Regions from separate parts of the Arthrobacter sp. FW306-07-I genome, predicted to be linked through region 1. Evidence: riboswitches for the same ligand, from Rfam matches in the RefSeq annotation. Region 1 holds a riboswitch; each other region holds the start of a gene.
What was found. Region 1 has a riboswitch for S-adenosylmethionine ahead of LFT46_RS06970 (bifunctional o-acetylhomoserine/o-acetylserine sulfhydrylase). Riboswitches for the same ligand answer to the same signal wherever they lie in the genome.
Positions count from the first base shown of each region.

Region 1 (4,205 bases):
GTGACGCAACTTGCAGCAATCGGTTTAGGGTTCCCGGGCTGGCGTTGGAGATCTTGCCGCTGGCTGAGGAAGAATTCAGTGCGTCTCCTATCTGGGCAGGGGAGAGCAGCGGGTTCTGCGAGAGCATGAGGGCAGCAGCGCCTGCCACATGGGGAGTGGCCATTGAGGTCCCGCTTAGAGATGCGGTGGCGGCCGGGGAGGTGTACCAATCGGATGTGATGCCAACGCCGGGGGCGTAAAGATCCACGCAACTGCCGAAGTTTGAGAAGCTGGCCTGGTGGTCCGTGGAATCGCTGGCAGCGACCGTGATTGCCGCCGGAATCCTGGCGGGGGAAGCCGTGCATGCATCGGTGGCACTGTTACCTGCAGCAACAACCGCGGAAATACCGTCGGCGATTACCGCCTCCACGGCAGCGTCCAAGGTGCTGCTCGTGGGGCCGCCAATGCTGAGGTTCACCACAGCCGGAGTCCCGGCACGGTGGTCCCCTGCAATCCAATCGAGTCCTGCAATAACGTCCGAGTAGAGGCCTGTGCCGTCACAGGCCAGTGCCCGCACCGGGATCAAAGTCGCGAGTTTTGCCACGCCATAGGTTGAACCGCCGATAGTGCCGGCGACATGGGTGCCATGTCCGTTGCAGTCGCTGGACCCGAGGCCGTCGGACTTCGCCGTCCAACCTGCCGCAACCCGGCCGCCGAAGTCGACGTGGGATGCGAGGATCCCAGTGTCGAGTACATAGACGCTCACGCCTTGCCCGGTGCCGGAGGGCGTGTACGTGCTGGATAGGGGCAGCGATTGTTGATCTATCCGGTCCAGTCCCCATGGCGCCTGCTCCTGGGTTGTGCTGTAGACCGTGACGGGTTGGTCCGGCTCAACGGCAACGGCTTTGCCGGACCGCATCAGGGCTGAGGCTTGCGCCGGGGTGGCTTTTATCGCAGCTCCCTTGATCGCATTCTCGAACATACGGCTAACGCCAATACCTTGGCCGCGCAGTGCACTGCTCTCTTGCCTGACGTCCGCTGCCGCGGGGAACCGGACAATGTAATCACCCTTGTCAGCCCCCGCGGCGCTGGCGATGGGAGCAGGGAGAAGCACCGCTCCCAGCATTGAACAGACCAATGCAATGTATAGAGCAGTGGCACGTGCGGCAGGGCGCAGAATCGGAGGCAACGGAACGTCCGTCCTTTTTTGACTGTGAGAAACGAGGGGGTTTTCCCCGTTCAAATCTATCGGGGACGGGAACCCGATCTTCCGAAGCTCGGGCGATCCTTCGCATTCCCTGTGCGAATCTTCGCAAACCTACGCTGCAGTCCTGGCGGTGTGTTTCCACGTCCAGGCTTTTGTCACGACCCGTCATACTCATGGCGTTGGGCGCCCCCGCTTCCTAGACTTGGCGAAGGTCATGAGTGCCAGCGCCAAGCCCCGGCTCGCTGGCCGGCAACCCTCCATCCGCGGTGGGGTGCCCCGGGTGAGGACCTGGCTGTCCGGCACGAGCCGACAGCAAGCGCGGCCCGCACTGCCCCTGAGCATGCCGGGCCCATGTCAAAGGAGATTTGGATGTCCAACGCTTGGTCCTTCGAAACCCGCCAGATCCACGCCGGCCAGGAAGTGGACAGTGCAACGGGAGCCCGTGCCCTGCCCATCTACCAAACCACGTCCTTTGTTTTCCCAACGGCCGAGAGCGCAGCCAACCGCTTTGCACTCTCCGAACTGGCGCCCATCTACACCCGCATCGGCAACCCGACGCAGGACGCCGTCGAACAGCGGATTGCCAGCCTTGAAGGCGGCCTGGCCGCGCTGCTGCTGAGTTCCGGCCAGGCCGCCGAAACGTTCGCGGTCCTGAACATTGCGGAGGCCGGCGACCACATCGTAGCCAGCCCCAGCCTCTACGGCGGCACCTACAACCTTTTCGCCCACACCCTGAAAAAATTCGGCATCTCCGTCACGTTCGTGGACGACCCCGACAACCTGGACCAGTGGCGCAACGCCGTCCGGCCCAACACCAAGCTTTTCTTCGGTGAAGTGGTCTCCAACCCGCGCCAGGACGTCCTGGACATCGAGGGCATCTCCGAAGTCGCCCACCAGGCCGGCGTGCCCCTCATCGTGGACAACACCCTCTCGACGCCGTACCTGATCCGGCCGCTGGAGTGGGGAGCGGACATCGTGATCCACTCGGCCACCAAGTACCTGGGCGGCCACGGCACAGCCATCGCCGGCGTGATCGTCGATTCCGGCAAGTTCGATTTCAGCAAGGACCCGGAACGGTTCCCCGGCTTCAACACCCCGGATCCCACGTACAACGGATTGGTCTACGCCCGCGACCTGGGAGCCGATGGAGCGCTCGGTGCCAATCTCTCCTACATCCTCAAGGCGCGGGTCCAGCTCCTGCGGGACCTGGGCTCGGCGGTTTCGCCGTTCAACGCCTTCCTGATTTCCCAGGGCCTGGAGACATTGAGCCTGCGGGTGGAGCGCCATGTTGCAAACGCGGCGGAGGTTGCGCGGTGGCTTGAAGCAAGGGACGACGTCGAATCGGTCGCCTACGCCGGGCTGCCGTCCAGCCCCTGGTACGAGCGTGGCCGCAAGTATGGGCCCAAGGGGACGGGCGCCGTCGTCGCCTTCAACCTGGCCGGCGGAGCGGAGGCGGGCAAACGCTTCGTCGACGCTTTGGAATTGCACTCCCATGTGGCCAACATCGGCGACGTGCGCTCCCTGGTCATCCACCCGGCGTCGACCACCCACAGCCAGCTCTCGCCGGAGCAGCAGGTGGTGGCCGGGGTGCACCCGGGACTTGTCAGGCTTTCCGTGGGCCTGGAACACATCGACGACATCCTCGCCGACCTTGAAGCAGGCTTCAGGGCTGCGAAGGACGCCTAGAAGCCTAAAGTACGACGCCGGGGCGCCACTTAGGCGGCAGGGCAGGGCAGGCAGCAAGTCGGGAAGTCACAACCAGTCACACTCTTGGCTTGGACCGGGTGGTGTTTCGTACACTCGATCCAGGTCATGAGTGCCAGCGACAGCCCCGGCTTGCTGGCCGGCAACCCTCCTTCCGCGGTGGGGTGCCCCGGGTGAGGACCTGGCCTGCCGGTCAATTGACGGCGGGCAAGCGCGTAGAAGAGGTCTTGCCATGACGGTTTCCGTCGCCCCAACCACCATCCCCGAACACGGAATCGTCCGCTACGCCTCCATTGGGGAACTGGAGCTCGAGGCCGGGGGATACCTGCCCGACGTTACGCTGGCCTACGAAACCTGGGGCACCCTCAACGCAGACGCCAGCAACGCCATCCTGATCGAGCACGCGCTCACGGGCAGCACTCACGTAACCCGCGGAGACACCGACGAGGAAGGCTGGTGGGAGCAGCTGGCCGGGCCCGGTGCCCCCGTGGACACGGACCGTTTCTTCGTGGTGTCCATCAACATTGTGGGCGGCTGCTACGGCTCCACCGGCCCCTCATCGCCCGCCCCCGACGGATCGCCCTGGGGTTCCCGCTTCCCCCTGGTCACGCTGCGGGACAGCACCGTGGCGGAGGCCCGGCTGGCGGACCAGTTGGGGATCAAGAGCTGGTTCGCGGTTCTTGGCGGCTCCATGGGCGGCGCCCGGGCGCTGGAATGGGCAGTGACCTACCCGGAAAGGGTGCAGCGCTGTGCCGTCATCGCCGTGGGGGCTGCGAGCACGGCAGAACAAATCGCCTTTGCCCAGGCCCAGACCCTGGCCATTCGGCAGGATCCAAACTTCAACGGCGGCGACTACTACGGCGGTCCCTGTCCTGAAGAGGGCCTGGCCCTTGCCCGGCGCATCGCCCACATCACCTACCGGTCCGCCGCCGAACTGGAAGGCCGCTTCGGCCGGGCGGCCCAGGCATCCGAGTCGCCCCTTCAGGGGGAAGTACTGGCAGCCCGTGGCCGCTACCAGGTGGAAAGCTACCTGGACCACCAGGGCAACAAGCTCGTGAAGCGCTTTGACGCCAACAGCTACATCGCCCTGACCGAAGCGTTGATGAGCCACGACGTCTGCCGCGGACGGGGAACCCTGGCCGAAACCCTGGCCGGTGCTACTGCACGCTTCTTCGTGGCCGCCGTCGACTCCGACCGACTCTACTTCCCGTCCCAGTCCCGGGAACTGGCGCAGGCGCTGCCCGGCGAGGTGGACGTCCACGTCATCCAGGCACCCATCGGCCACGACGGGTTCCTCACCGAGATAGGCCAACTG
Region 1 covers NZ_CP084550.1:1,524,711-1,528,915, forward strand. The annotation lists gene LFT46_RS06965 (S8 family peptidase) at 1-1,093, opposite strand, end outside; SAM riboswitch class IV at 1,397-1,511, shown strand; gene LFT46_RS06970 (bifunctional o-acetylhomoserine/o-acetylserine sulfhydrylase) at 1,556-2,872, shown strand; SAM riboswitch class IV at 2,995-3,110, shown strand; gene metX (homoserine O-acetyltransferase MetX) at 3,123-4,205, shown strand, end outside.

Region 2 (4,205 bases), 1.3 Mb from region 1:
CCGCCGCGCTGCACGCCGGCGTCGTCCGCAGCTACGCGGACCATCGAATGGCCACCGCAGGCGCCATCCTGGGCCTGGCAGTGGAGGGCGTACAGGTGGAGGACATCGCCACCACCGCCAAAACCATGCCCGATTTCCCCCAGCTGTGGACAGGCATGCTGGCCCAGGACGCCGCTGCGGCATCCGGACCGGAGGAGCCCAGCGGTGGCACGGCGCACTGACTCCTGGGACGAGTCCGACGTCCGTATCAGGCCCAACAAGAAGGGCTCCAGGCCCCGCACCAAGGACCGTCCCAGCCACGACGATGCGGTCACCGGACGGATCATCACGGTGGACCGGGGGCGGTACACCGCAGTCGTGGGTGAGGACTCGAACAACGAACGCGTGGTCATTGCGGCACGCGCCCGCGAACTTCGCCGCTCGCCGGTGGTTGCCGGCGACTTCGTCTCGCTCGTGGGGGACGTCTCCGGGGCACCGGACACGCTGGCGCGCCTGGTGAAGATCCAGGACCGCAAAACGCTCCTGCGGCGCAGCGCCGACGACACGGATCCAATCGAACGTGCCGTGGTGGCCAACGCGGACCAGCTGGTGATCGTGGTGGCGGCCGCCAATCCGGAGCCGCGGACCGGATTCATCGACCGTGCCTTGGTGGCTGCGTACGACGCCGGTATCGAGCCGATCCTGCTGGTCACCAAGGCCGACGTCAAGGATCCAGCGGAACTGCTGTCCAACTACACCCACCTGGATTTCCCGGTGATCATCAGCCGAACCGCTGACGCCCAGGCCTCCGGGATCGACGCGCGCTCCGACGACGGCCTCTCGGCCCGGCTGGACAGCACCGCGGTGGCAGCCCTCCGCGCCCACCTGGGCGGCAAGGTCACCGTCATGCTCGGGCACTCAGGCGTGGGCAAGTCCACCATGGTGAACGCGCTTACTGGGGCCGAGCGGGCCACCGGCGGAGTGAACGCCGTGACGGGACGGGGCCGGCACACGTCGTCCTCTGCCCTGGCGCTGCGCCTCGCGGACGCTCCGGCCGGCAGCTGGATCATTGATACTCCGGGCATCCGGTCCTTCGGCCTCGCCCACGTGGACCCCGACCGGATCCTGCGCTCCTTCCCCGACCTCTCCCCCGGCATCGAGAACTGCGAACGGGGCTGCAAGCACACGGCAATTGCAGTGAACTGCGGCCTCGACGACTGGGTGGCGGGCGGACACGCAGGTCCCACCGGTCCCGCCCGGTTGGCGTCGCTGCGGCGGCTGCTCGGCACGGATCCAAGGTTGGAAGCACAGGAAACCAAGGAGCTCGGCAGCGTCAACTGACGCGTTCTCCCCGGCAGAAGCGTGCGCAGACTGTAGTTTGGAACCATGATCCAACCCGCTTCGAGCTACAACGATGACCTGCGCCTGGCACATGTCCTGGCCGACTCCGTGGATGACCAGACCATGAGCCGCTTCAAGGCCCTGGACCTCCACGTCGAGACCAAGCCGGACCTGACGCCGGTCACCGATGCGGACAAGGCCGCCGAAGAAGCCATCCGCGGCCAGCTCTCGCGTTCCCGCCCCCGGGACGCGGTCCTGGGCGAGGAGTTCGGCAGCACGGGACACGGGTCGCGGCGCTGGATCATCGACCCCATTGACGGGACCAAGAACTTCGTCCGCGGCGTTCCGGTCTGGGCTACCCTTATCGCCCTCGTCGACGAGGGCGAGCCGGTGGTGGGCGTGGTCAGCGCCCCGGCCCTGGGCAAGCGCTGGTGGGCGGCGAAGGGTATGGGCGCATACATGGGCAGGTCCCTGGCAGCTGCCACCCGGCTCCGCGTCTCCAACGTCTCGACACTATCGGACGCCTCCCTCTCTTACTCCAGCCTCACGGGCTGGAAGGAACGGGGAAACCTTGACGAGTTCCTGGGCCTCACCGAGGACGTGTGGCGGACCCGTGCCTTTGGCGATTTCTGGTCGTACTGCATGGTGGCGGAGGGCTCCGTGGACATCGCCTGCGAACCGGAACTGAACCTCTACGACATGGCCGCCCTTGTGCCGATCGTCGTGGAGGCCGGCGGCCGTTTCACGTCGCTGGAAGGCGAGGACGGCCCCTTCGGCGGGAACGCGCTGGCCACCAACTCGATCCTGCACTCAGAGGTATTGCACCGCCTGAACCCTTATTTGGACGATTTGCTGTAACGGTTGGCTTTTCCCCGAAAAAACGAATAAAGCAGCGGCGGACACCTCCCGATGGGGGTGTCCGCCGCCGTTTATTCGAAATCGCGTAACAAACCGCTTAACAATCGCTGCGGGTTCAGTCCTGTCAGCCGCATGTCCTACGCTTTTATCCAGGTCACGAGTGCCAGCGCTAAACCCCGGTTTGCTGGCCGGCAACCCTCCATTCGCGGTGGGGTGCCCCGGGTGACGACCAGGCCGGTCCGGAGCGGATGCGGCAAGCGCGGATTCCACTATGCCGGAGTCCTGTATTCAAGTGAGGTCTCTGTGACAACTGCCACCGTCTCCCCCCAGCCCGTCAGCACCGAAGCGGCAGTTGCTGAACGGCATGCCGTTGCCGGCCGGCCCCTCGCGGCAGTCACCGGAGCCGAGATCCAGGCGCCGCTGATCACCGGCGGCCACGTGCGGTACGCAAACCTGGATTACGGCGCCTCGGCCCCTGCACTCTCCGTGGTGTCCGCCTACCTGAACGAAATCCTGCCCTACTACGCCAGCGTCCACCGGGGGGCAGGATACGCCTCCCAGATCAGCACCTCTGTCTACGAGAACGCGCGCACCATCGTCCGCGATTTCGTCGGCGGCCGCCCGGACGACTCGGTCATTTTCACCCGCAACACCACCGACTCGCTGAACCTCCTGGCAGGTTGCCTCCCGGTCACCCATGGCCGCCCTGACGGCGATGTCCTCTACCTGGACATCGAACACCACGCGAACCTGCTGCCGTGGCAGGGCGTGCCGCACCGCAGCATCGTGGCCGCGGAGACGATCACCGGCACCCTCGACGCCGTCCGCGCGGAGCTGGAGCAGGGCGGGGTCAGCCTGCTGGCCGTCACCGGCGCTTCAAACGTCACCGGCGAGATCCTTCCCATCCGCGCCCTGGCCGCGCTGGCCCACCAGCACGGCGCACGGATCGTGGTGGATGCGGCCCAGCTGGCACCGCACCGCCGGGTGGACATCAGCACGGATGACATCGACTACCTCGCGTTTTCCGGCCACAAGCTTTACGCACCGTTCGGCGCCGGCGTCCTGGTGGGACGGCCTGACTGGCTGGACGCGGGCGTCCCGCACCTTGCCGGCGGCGGCGCGGTCAAGGAAGCAAGGCTCGACGGCGTCAGCTGGGCCAGCGGCCCGGCCCGCCATGAGGGGGGCTCGCCGAACGTCCTCGGAGCCGCCACGCTGGCCCGCGCCACCCAGGTCATTGCTGAGCTCGACCAGGACCGGTGGCACGCCCACGAAGCCGCGATCCGCTCCTTCCTGGTGGAGGGCCTGCAGGACATCGACGGCGTTACCGTGCACCAGATCTTCAAGGACAGCAACCCGGAAACGGACACCATCGGCGTGGTTAACTTCTCCGTGGAGGGCTACGACGCGGGGCTGGTGGCCGCCTATCTCGCCGCCGAGCACGGCGTGGGCCTGCGCGATGGACGCTTCTGCGCCCATCCCCTGCTGAAGCGCCTTGGCCTGCCGTCCGGTTCGCTCCGCGCAAGTTTTGGCATCGGCTCACGGCTGGAGGATGCCGAACGCCTCCTCGCCGGTATCCGTGCGCTGCGCAGCAACGGGCTGGGGTGGGACTACGTGGTGGACGCTGGGCGCTGGGTCCCCGCCAACGACTTCCGCACCTACCCGCACTGGGCGCCCAACACGCCGGGAACGGCCGGCGCGGCCCCCTGCATCGACGACTGAGCAGCTACAGCAAAGAGGGTGCCCCTTGGGGCACCAGCCGGTGACCGTCCGTGCGGTACATTCGAGAGACGTCCACATCGGCAGCACACGAAGGAGGCCACGCTTGGTTCGGGGTGGCCCCAGGCTCGATCACGGGCGGCGCCGGGAGCTTGGCCAGAGCTTCCAGGACGGCGGCGGGCACTACCACCGCGTCCGCCCCGGATATCCGGAAGACTCGGTCCGCTGGCTGGTGCCCACCAGCGCCCATGAGGCACTGGACGTCGGCGCGGGTACCGGAAAGTTCACCTCCTTGCTGCTGGACCTGGGCC
Region 2 covers NZ_CP084550.1:2,804,158-2,808,362, forward strand. The annotation lists gene aroA (3-phosphoshikimate 1-carboxyvinyltransferase) at 1-221, shown strand, start outside; gene rsgA (ribosome small subunit-dependent GTPase A) at 205-1,320, shown strand; gene hisN (histidinol-phosphatase) at 1,366-2,178, shown strand; SAM riboswitch class IV at 2,331-2,444, shown strand; gene LFT46_RS12980 (aminotransferase class V-fold PLP-dependent enzyme) at 2,482-3,897, shown strand; gene LFT46_RS12985 (class I SAM-dependent methyltransferase) at 4,001-4,205, shown strand, end outside.
Region 2: linked by a shared signal. The riboswitch ahead of LFT46_RS12980 (aminotransferase class V-fold PLP-dependent enzyme) and the one ahead of LFT46_RS06970 (bifunctional o-acetylhomoserine/o-acetylserine sulfhydrylase) in region 1 are both predicted to bind S-adenosylmethionine.

Region 3 (4,205 bases), 1.0 Mb from region 1:
GTTGCCGATGATGGGAACGGCATTGGGGCTGAGGATGCCTGCCGGCAGCAGCTTGAGTTCGTACTTTTCACCGCCCACGACGACGGTGTGCCCGGCGTTGTTGCCGCCGTTGGGCTTGACGACGTAGTCAACACGGCCGCCGAGCAGGTCGGTGGCCTTGCCTTTTCCTTCGTCGCCCCACTGGGCTCCTACGATCACAATTGCTGGCATGGGATCCTCCCCCATTCGTTCGGGCTGCCGGGTTGCCACGAGGTGGCGGGCCATGCAGCACCGTTCATGAGAATGCCCCGAACATACCGGCCTTCACACAGCCGCAGCACGGCACGGCGAAGGAAGAGTTCCGGGGCTCTTACCACCCAAGTTTAGCCGATGGGGCACTTGGTCCTTTGTTGGCCCCGCCGCGGCCCGTCATGCGGGAAGGGCCGCGGCGGGCCTGGTCAGAACCGCCGCCGCGCTGCTATTCGTCCTCAGCCTCCCCGGCGGGCCGGGACGTCTGCTCGGCGAGGGTGTCCCAGAAGGAAATGTCGGCGTCGGCAATCGAACCGTCAGCAATGGCGGCGGCGGTGGACGTCAGCGTGGTGACCGTCTGCTTGATCAGATAGCCGTTGCTGCGCTGGCCCAGTGCGTAGCCGTCCAGGTAGTGGTCGGACATGCCGCGCATCTCGAAGAGCAAGGTGGCAATGCCGTATTCCACGGAGATGCCGTTGCGGCTGATGGTTTCGGCGCTGCCGCCCTGGTATTTGCCCAGGTGGCCCCAACCGGTGGAGTCGACGTTGTTGAAGACCACGGCGCCCAACTGCTTGGACTTTTCGACGACGGCCGGGTCGGCGTTGGGGGTGGTGGGGTACAGGATGGAGCCGGAAACCAGCTTGCCGTCGCGCTCCGCCCGGGTGCCCTGGTGGTGCAGGTCGATCATGTAGTCGATCCGGTACTTGCGCATCACGTTGTTGTGCAGCGCCTGGGTCTCCGGCTGGATCTTGGCCACGTGGTCGCGGTTCAGGTCCACGCCCTCGGCGTTGTAGCGGGTGAGGTGCCGGTCCCCCTTGGCGAGGTAGTTGTCCAGGGAGAAGTTCACGTCCCCCATGGCGCCGTCCGCGTTGAGCATGGGCACCACCAGGATGTTCGCGCCTTTGAGGATGTCCGCCGACTTGCCGGCGCCCAGGTGCTTGATGAACTCCATGGCGCCCTCGGTGGTGAGCTGTTCGTTGCCGTGCTGCTGGGTCAGGTAAAGGATGGTGGGCTTGGCCGGGTCCGAGATGTACTTGACCAGGTGGATGTCGCGGCCCTTGACGGTCTGGCCGATGACTTCCAGTTCCATGGCGGGCTGGCGGGCGTCCTGGTCCTTCAGGAAGGAAACCATCTGGTCATAAGTGGCCAGCTTTGTTGTGGTGATCTGTCCGTTGCCGTCATAGCTGGGGCCCTCGCCCACTGCATTTGCCAGCGGGGCCGGTCCCGCCACGACGGCGAGCGCCAGAACGCCGGAAAGGGCAAGGTTCCTGAGGTTTGCCAGGGGTTTGTTCACGGTGCATGACCTCTTCATTGAGTGCGGTGGTTCTTTGGGTCGAGTGGGTGGCAGCCGCCATGTCCCTCATTCGGCTGTGACAAGAAGCCAACCAAGCTGGACATAATCTGTCAATATACTGGACGAAACCTGTAAGGATGCAAACAGGAGCGCAGAAGTAAAAGAAGGCCTGCCTGGCGCGACACAAAGTGGACCGGACTTGCCCGCGTGGAGCGTCTCGATTTAAGTGGGAGGGAACCATCCGGAGCGGCCGAGAGACCTGGCTCGATGACGCCGCAGCAACCCCGGTCCGGCAGGATTCCTGCCGGCCGAAGGTGCTACTGCCAGGACCGATGGAAAGGAAGATTCCAGCATGTCACTGAACACCGACCACATCCGCGTCACCCACGCCGGTTCCCTGCCCCGCACCCCGGAACTCATCGCGGCGAACGCCGCCAAGGAAGCCGATGGCATCACCCCGGAATTCCTCCAACTGCTTGAGGCCTCCGTGGTGGACGTGGTGCAGCGCCAGAAGGACCTGGGCATCGACATCCCCAACGACGGCGAATACGGACACGCCATGTCCAGTTCCGTGGATTACGGTGCTTGGTGGAACTACTCCTTCGCACGCCTCGGCGGCTTGGAGCCCACCAATGTGGACCGCTGGGCCGAAGCCGGGGTCCGCCGCTCGTCACCCGGCCATGTGGTCCTGACGTCCTTCCCCGACCGCCGGGATCGGCAGGCGTTCAACGAGGCGTACAACGATCCTTCCTCCGGCATCCTCACCCACCGCAAGAGCGTCGCCCAGCCCAAGATCGCCGGGCCCCTGACCTACACCGGCCAGGATCTGGTGGCATCGGATATCAGGAACTTGAAGACCGGACTGGCCGCCGCAGGCCTCTCAGACGGTTTCGTGGCGTCCCTCTCCCCCGGCTCCTGCGCCAGGGTAGCCAACGAGTACTACAAGTCCGACGAGGAACTCGTCTACGCCTGCGCCGACGCCATGCGGGAGGAATACAAGGCGATCATCGACGCCGGGCTCACCGTGCAGCTCGATGACCCGTCCTTGGCCGAGAGCTGGGACCAGATCAACCCCGAGCCCTCCCTGGAGGACTACCTGAAGTTCATCCAACTGCGCATCGAGGCCACCAACTGGGCCCTCCGGGATCTCCCCCAGGAACAGATCCGGCTGCACGTCTGCTGGGGATCCTGGCATGGCCCGCACACCACGGACATCCCCTTCGCGGACATTATCGGCTCCGTGCTGCAGGTCAACGCCGGGGCGTACTCCTTCGAGGCCGCCAACGTGCGCCATGAACACGAATGGCGGGTCTGGGAGGACACCAAGCTGCCCGAGGGCAAGGTCATCATTCCGGGCGTCGTGTCGCATGCCACCAACGTGGTGGAGCACCCTGACCTGGTGGCGGACCGCATCGTGCGTTTCGCCGACGTGGTGGGCCGGGAGAACGTCATTGCCTCCACCGACTGCGGCCTGGGCGGCCGGGTGCACCCGCAGATCGCCTTCGCCAAGCTGGAAGCGCTGGGCGAGGGCGCCCGTCGGGCCACCAACCGGCTCTGGTAATCCGCTTGCCATCCGGGGCGCCGGCTGTTCCTTCCATCACCGGAAAGGGGCGGCCGGCGTTTCGCTTCCCGGGTCTTGCTAAACTGGGGAAGGCCGGCGAGGTCCGGCCCACCCCAACCAACCGCTGCTGATGCGTTTGCGCTTGCCCGCGCCCTCATCTGCCGGCGGCAGCAACGCCAATCCCCGCAGGAGAACCAGCACTTCATGACAGCCCTGGCCCCCGAAACATTCCACGAACAGCTCATGAGCCGCCGCTACGAACCCAGCGTTGCAGCCGTCAACGAACTCTGCGATTCCCTGCGGGAGACCAAACCAGGAACCGTGGTCCCCTACGTCGACCCCATGCACGACGTTGAGGAATGCCGCATCATCAGCCTCTACTCCAACATCGGCGAGGCGGATCCGTCCGGCTTCATCACCGCCGGCGACCAGGACGCCGCAACCCGGATGCTGGGCATCCAGTGGAAGCTGGGCCTGCGCCCAGAGTTCGTGATGCCTTGGAACGTCCACCCCTGGCACGTTCCCGGCGAAGCCAACGGGAAGTTCACCCCCGACCAGGTCCAGGCCGGCCTCAAGCCCCTGCTGAAGTTCCTGGCCTTGGTCCCCCGCGCATCGGTCATCGTGGCGCACGGCACCGAAGCCAACCGCCTGGCCAACCTGCTGCTGAAGACCGAGGTTCCCCTGCTGTGGCGCCGCGGCCTGAAGACCTACAAGGTCCGCTCGCTGAGCGGCCGCGCGTTCGCCGGTTCCCCTGCACGCCAGGAGGAGTTCCTCGAGGACATGCGGACGGCGTATGCAGACGCCATGGCCCGGACCGGCATCGCGAAGCCCTGAATCGTCGGCGCTCAGCCTGTGGCATCGGAGTCGGTAAACGAAATTCCCGGTGCCGATTCGTCTTCGGCTTCAACCCAGGTGGTGAAGTCGGCGTACGACATCCAGGAGTAGTAGTCACAGAACCTGAGACACGCTTTTTCCTGCTTTCCCACGCTTCGCGCAGCTCCTCCTTTCTTCCTCTAGCCCTTTGATTCTTTTAACCGAAATCAGGGACGGCGCATTCCAGTCCAGGGACGACGGCGGGCGGTCACCTTTTCGCCAAAAGGTGACCGCCCGCCGTCGTCATAT
Region 3 covers NZ_CP084550.1:506,840-511,044, reverse strand. The annotation lists gene LFT46_RS02510 (adenylosuccinate synthase) at 1-210, opposite strand, end outside; gene LFT46_RS02505 (M14 family zinc carboxypeptidase) at 458-1,540, opposite strand; SAM riboswitch class I at 1,757-1,861, shown strand; gene LFT46_RS02500 (cobalamin-independent methionine synthase II family protein) at 1,875-3,083, shown strand; gene LFT46_RS02495 (uracil-DNA glycosylase) at 3,288-3,917, shown strand; gene LFT46_RS02490 (hypothetical protein) at 3,929-4,069, opposite strand.
Region 3: linked by a shared signal. The riboswitch ahead of LFT46_RS02500 (cobalamin-independent methionine synthase II family protein) and the one ahead of LFT46_RS06970 (bifunctional o-acetylhomoserine/o-acetylserine sulfhydrylase) in region 1 are both predicted to bind S-adenosylmethionine.

Region 4 (4,205 bases), 1.9 Mb from region 1:
CGCGTCCTTCCGGCCCCATGGCACGGTGCGTGGTGGTGGCGGGATGCGTGATCAGCGACTTGGAATCGCCCAGGTTGTTGGAGATGTCGATGATCCGCAGCCCGTCCAGCAGGGCGAAGGCGGCTTCCTTGCCGGAGCGTCCGCCCGACGGGGCAAGCTCCAGGGTCAGGACGGTGCCGCCTGCGCTCATCTGCTTCGCCGCCAGCCCGTACTGCGGGTGCGATTTCAGCAGCGGATACTTCACCCAGCTCACGGCCGGCTGCTCCTCCAGCCACTCGGCAAGCCGGAGGGCCGTGGCGGAGGAGTGGTTGACGCGCAGCCCCATGGTTTCCAGGCCCTTGGTCAGGACCCAGGCGTTGAACGGGGACAGGGCGGGGCCGGTGTGGCGCATCAGCTGCTTTACGGGGCCGTCAATGAACTCCTTGGTGCCCAGGATGGCACCGCCCATCACCCGGCCCTGGCCATCGATGTGCTTGGTGCCGGAGTAGACGATGACGTCCGCGCCCAGGTCACCGCAGCGCTGCAGCAGGGGAGTGGCAAAGACGTTGTCCGCCACCACGGTGGCCCCGGCCGCGTGCGCCAGGTCGCTGACCGCGGCGATGTCCACGATTTCCTGCATGGGATTGGATGGGGATTCGAAGAAGACAGCCGTGGTGGGCTTGGAGAGCGCTTCGCGCCACTGGTCCAGGTCCGGGCCGTCCACGAACACGGTCTCCACGCCCCACCGGGGCAGGATCTCGTTCAGGACCACGAAGCAGGAACCGAACAGCGAGCGGGCGGCCACTACACGGTCGCCGGCTGCCAGCAGGGCGCCCAGGGCGGTGAACACCGCGGACATGCCCGACGCCGTCGCGAAGCACGCTTCGGTGCCTTCGAGCAGCCGGAGCCGTTCCTGGAACGTGGCCACGGACGGGTTGCCGTAGCGGGAGTAGACAAAGCGCTCGTCTTCGCCGGTGAAGGCGCGTTCAGCAGCGGCTGCGGATTCGTAGACGAAGCCGGAGTTGAGGAAGATGGCCTCGGACGTTTCCTGGAAGTTGCTGCGGTCCAGCCCGCCGCGGACGGCCTGGGTGTCGGGGTTCCAGCTGGGGGCGTCGTGGTTGAAGCTCACTTAGTTCTTTCCGAGGTTGGTGGGCAGGCCGCGGTTTTTCCAGCCATTGACGGTCCGCTCGCCGAAGCGGTCGGGATCGCCCTCGAAGCCCTCGAGGACGCTGTAGGCGGTGAAACCCGCCTGGGTGGCGGCGGTGGCAGCGGCGACGGAGCGCTTGCCGGAGCGGCACAGGAACACCAGTTCCGTGCCCGGGTCCTCCGGCGCCTGGTCCGTCAGATCCTTGATGAAGTCTGGGTTGGGGATGCCGCCGGGGAAGGTCCACTGGATGAAGAGTGGGTCGTTGTCCGTGGCCTTGGTGTCCGGGATGCCGATGTGGGCCCATTCGCCCTCGGTACGGACGTCCACCAGGACGGCGCCCTGCTCCAGCTTGGCCCAGGCTTCCTGCGGCGTCAGGTCTCCGGCGTAGCTCATGCGTGGCCCTCGCCATCAAACTCGCCGTCGAACTCGCCCTCAAGCTCGTCAACGGCCGTTGCAACGGCGGCGTCTGCCGAGGCGATCGCGGCCGGAAGGACGATGGCCTGCGCCACGATGACGGTGGTGCCATTGAAGGTTGCTGCGGGGCTGCCGTGCAGCACGTAACCGTCCGCGAGTGCAGCGGAGATCCGCTCGCAGAACTCACGGTTGTCCGCGCCGGTAATCAGGCGGTAGGACAGTCTTTCCTCAGAGGCGGGTGCGTCGGACACGACGGATCTCCTTCTTTCACGCTTGCAGCTCGAATCGGTCGATATGCCGAGTATTCACCTGAGGCACCCCGCCGCGAAAGGGAGGGTTGCCGACCGGCCAGTCAGGGCTTCACACCGGTACTCATTACTCCCCAAAAACGTAACACCTGCGCTCCCAGGCCGCACCGCCGCCGTCGTCATGTTCCGTAATTCACCGGACGGCCAGGCGATACGCACGGGCCGGCCGCCGGATAAAGTTCTTACCGGGGGCACCACCCCGTCGCCTAAGCAACGGGCAGCAGAGCAAAGAGTACCGGGGGTCCTTGTCAGCATGCGGGCAATCACATCGCATCACCGCGCCACCAGCCACGTAAACCGTCCGCGCTCTGTGGCTGCCTTTCTAGCGGCCATCGTCATCGCCTTCCTGGCCGTGCTGGCGCCGGCAGGTCCGGCGCAGGCTGCACCCGACAGCGGCAAGCCGTGGCTGGGTGCGGTGCTCGAGTGGGGCGAGGATACCGCTGCAGGCTTCAGTGACCGGCTGGGCGCCACCCCTGCTGTCTTCGGCCACGACATCACCCTTCCGTTCCGTGATTCCGAACGGAACGACGTCGACGGCTTCCTGCAGCAGGCCGCAGCCAAAGGTGCCCACGCCCTGCTTACGGTCAAGCCCTCGGTGCCGCTGGACCAGCTCGGCACTGCAGAAGCCGAAGCCTTTGCGCAGCAGGTGCACACTCTCACATCCGGGTTCAAGAGCCAGCTGCTGATCCGGTTCGCCCCTGACATGAACACAAGCTGGGTGGGTTGGGGCCAGCAGTCCGCCGAGTACCGCCAGGCTTTCCAGGAGGTGTCCAGGGCATTCAAGAAGTACGACGGCGGCCGGGCCGCCATGGTGTGGGCGCCTTACCTGGGCAAGGACTACCCCTTTGACCGGAGCCGGAATGCGCCGCAGCCAGGAAGTGAGGGGTTCGCGCTCCTGGACACCAACGGGGACGGGGCCTGGACCGGAAGCGACAACGCCTACGCACCCTACTACCCGGGTGACGACGCCGTGGACTGGGTGGGCCTGGCCGCCTACCACGACGACACCGCCGGCGGGGCCGCCGTCAACACTTTGCCGCGGGCCGGTGAGCTTGAGGAGATGCTGACAGCCTCCGGAAGCGAAAACTTCTACGCCACCTACTCGGAGGGGCGCAGGAAGCCTTTCCTCCTGCAGACCGCGGCGTTCTACAGCCCTTCAACCGGCGGCGCGCCCGAAGCCGGCATCAAAACCGGCTGGTGGGACCAGGTGGTGGGAACTGCCACCTCTCCGGAGTTCGCACGCACGGCCGCCGTCGTATGGGACGAACGCACCAGCACCAGGGACACCGGCGTGGCGAGCATCAGCTGGCTGCTCACCGGAAACCCGGACATTGCCAAGGCCGCGGGGGACAGGCTGAAGGCCTCCCCGATGGTGACCGGCCCTGTCACCGATCAGGCACCCACCGGCACTTATGTCCGCGCCAACACCCTGTCCGGGCCTGCTGCCTGGACTGTTGCCGCCGCCATGGTCATCCTCCTGGTGGCCCTGTGGCAGGTTCCGCGCAGAATCAATGCAGCCACAGCCTGGAGCTACCAGGATCCTTCCACCAGGGACTCGCGCGTTGACCTGCTGCGCGGAATGGCCATCGTCTTCGTGGTGGTCAACCACCTGGGCATGGCCTCGCTGTTCCAGTTGCTCACGCAGGAGGCCGTGGGCTTCGTGTCAGGCGCAGAGCTGTTCGTCCTCTTCTCCGGACTGGTGGTGGGCATGGTGTAGGGGCCCAAGGCAAAGGAGGACTTCGGCCGGGTTTTGGACCTCACGTCACGCCGCGCAGGCAAGCTCTACCTGACGGCGCTCGCCGTGCTGATCGGGGTCTTCCTGCTGTCCCTGCTCCCGTTCTTCCACGCCGAGGCGCTCACAACCTTCGTGGACCAGGGAACCGGCGGCGCCGGGCACAACGGTGCCGGCCGGACCTACGACCTCTATGCGGGCATGTCGTCCTTGTTCCAGTTCCCCGTGCCGCCCCAGGTGCTGCCGGCCATCGTGCTGCTGCAGTTTGGGCCCTGGCAATTCAACGTCATGGGCCTCTACGTGGTGCTCTTGCTGGTCAGCCCGCTGATCCTGGCCGCATTGAACCGCGGAAAGGCCGTCTGGGTGCTGGCCGCGACCCTTGCAGTGTATGCAGTTGGTGCCGTGACCAGGTTCCGGGTCCTGCCGTCGCAGTTCGAGGACTCCTTCCCCCTGCTGGTGTGGCAGGTGCTGTTCGTGCTGGGGCTGGTTGCCGGCTATCACCGCCGTGCCGTCGTTGCCGGGCTGTCGAGGCATACGTGGGTGGTGGTTGCCTGCACCGCGGCGGCGTTCGCGCTGGCTTTCCTGTCCTGGGGCAATCCCTACCTGGCGAACAACTACGACGTCC
Region 4 covers NZ_CP084550.1:4,035,255-4,039,459, reverse strand. The annotation lists gene LFT46_RS18815 (O-succinylhomoserine sulfhydrylase) at 1-1,108, opposite strand, end outside; gene LFT46_RS18810 (rhodanese-like domain-containing protein) at 1,109-1,519, opposite strand; gene LFT46_RS18805 (DUF1737 domain-containing protein) at 1,516-1,791, opposite strand; SAM riboswitch class IV at 1,805-1,920, opposite strand; partial or broken gene opgC (OpgC domain-containing protein) at 2,102-4,205, shown strand, end outside.
Region 4: linked by a shared signal. The riboswitch ahead of LFT46_RS18805 (DUF1737 domain-containing protein) and the one ahead of LFT46_RS06970 (bifunctional o-acetylhomoserine/o-acetylserine sulfhydrylase) in region 1 are both predicted to bind S-adenosylmethionine.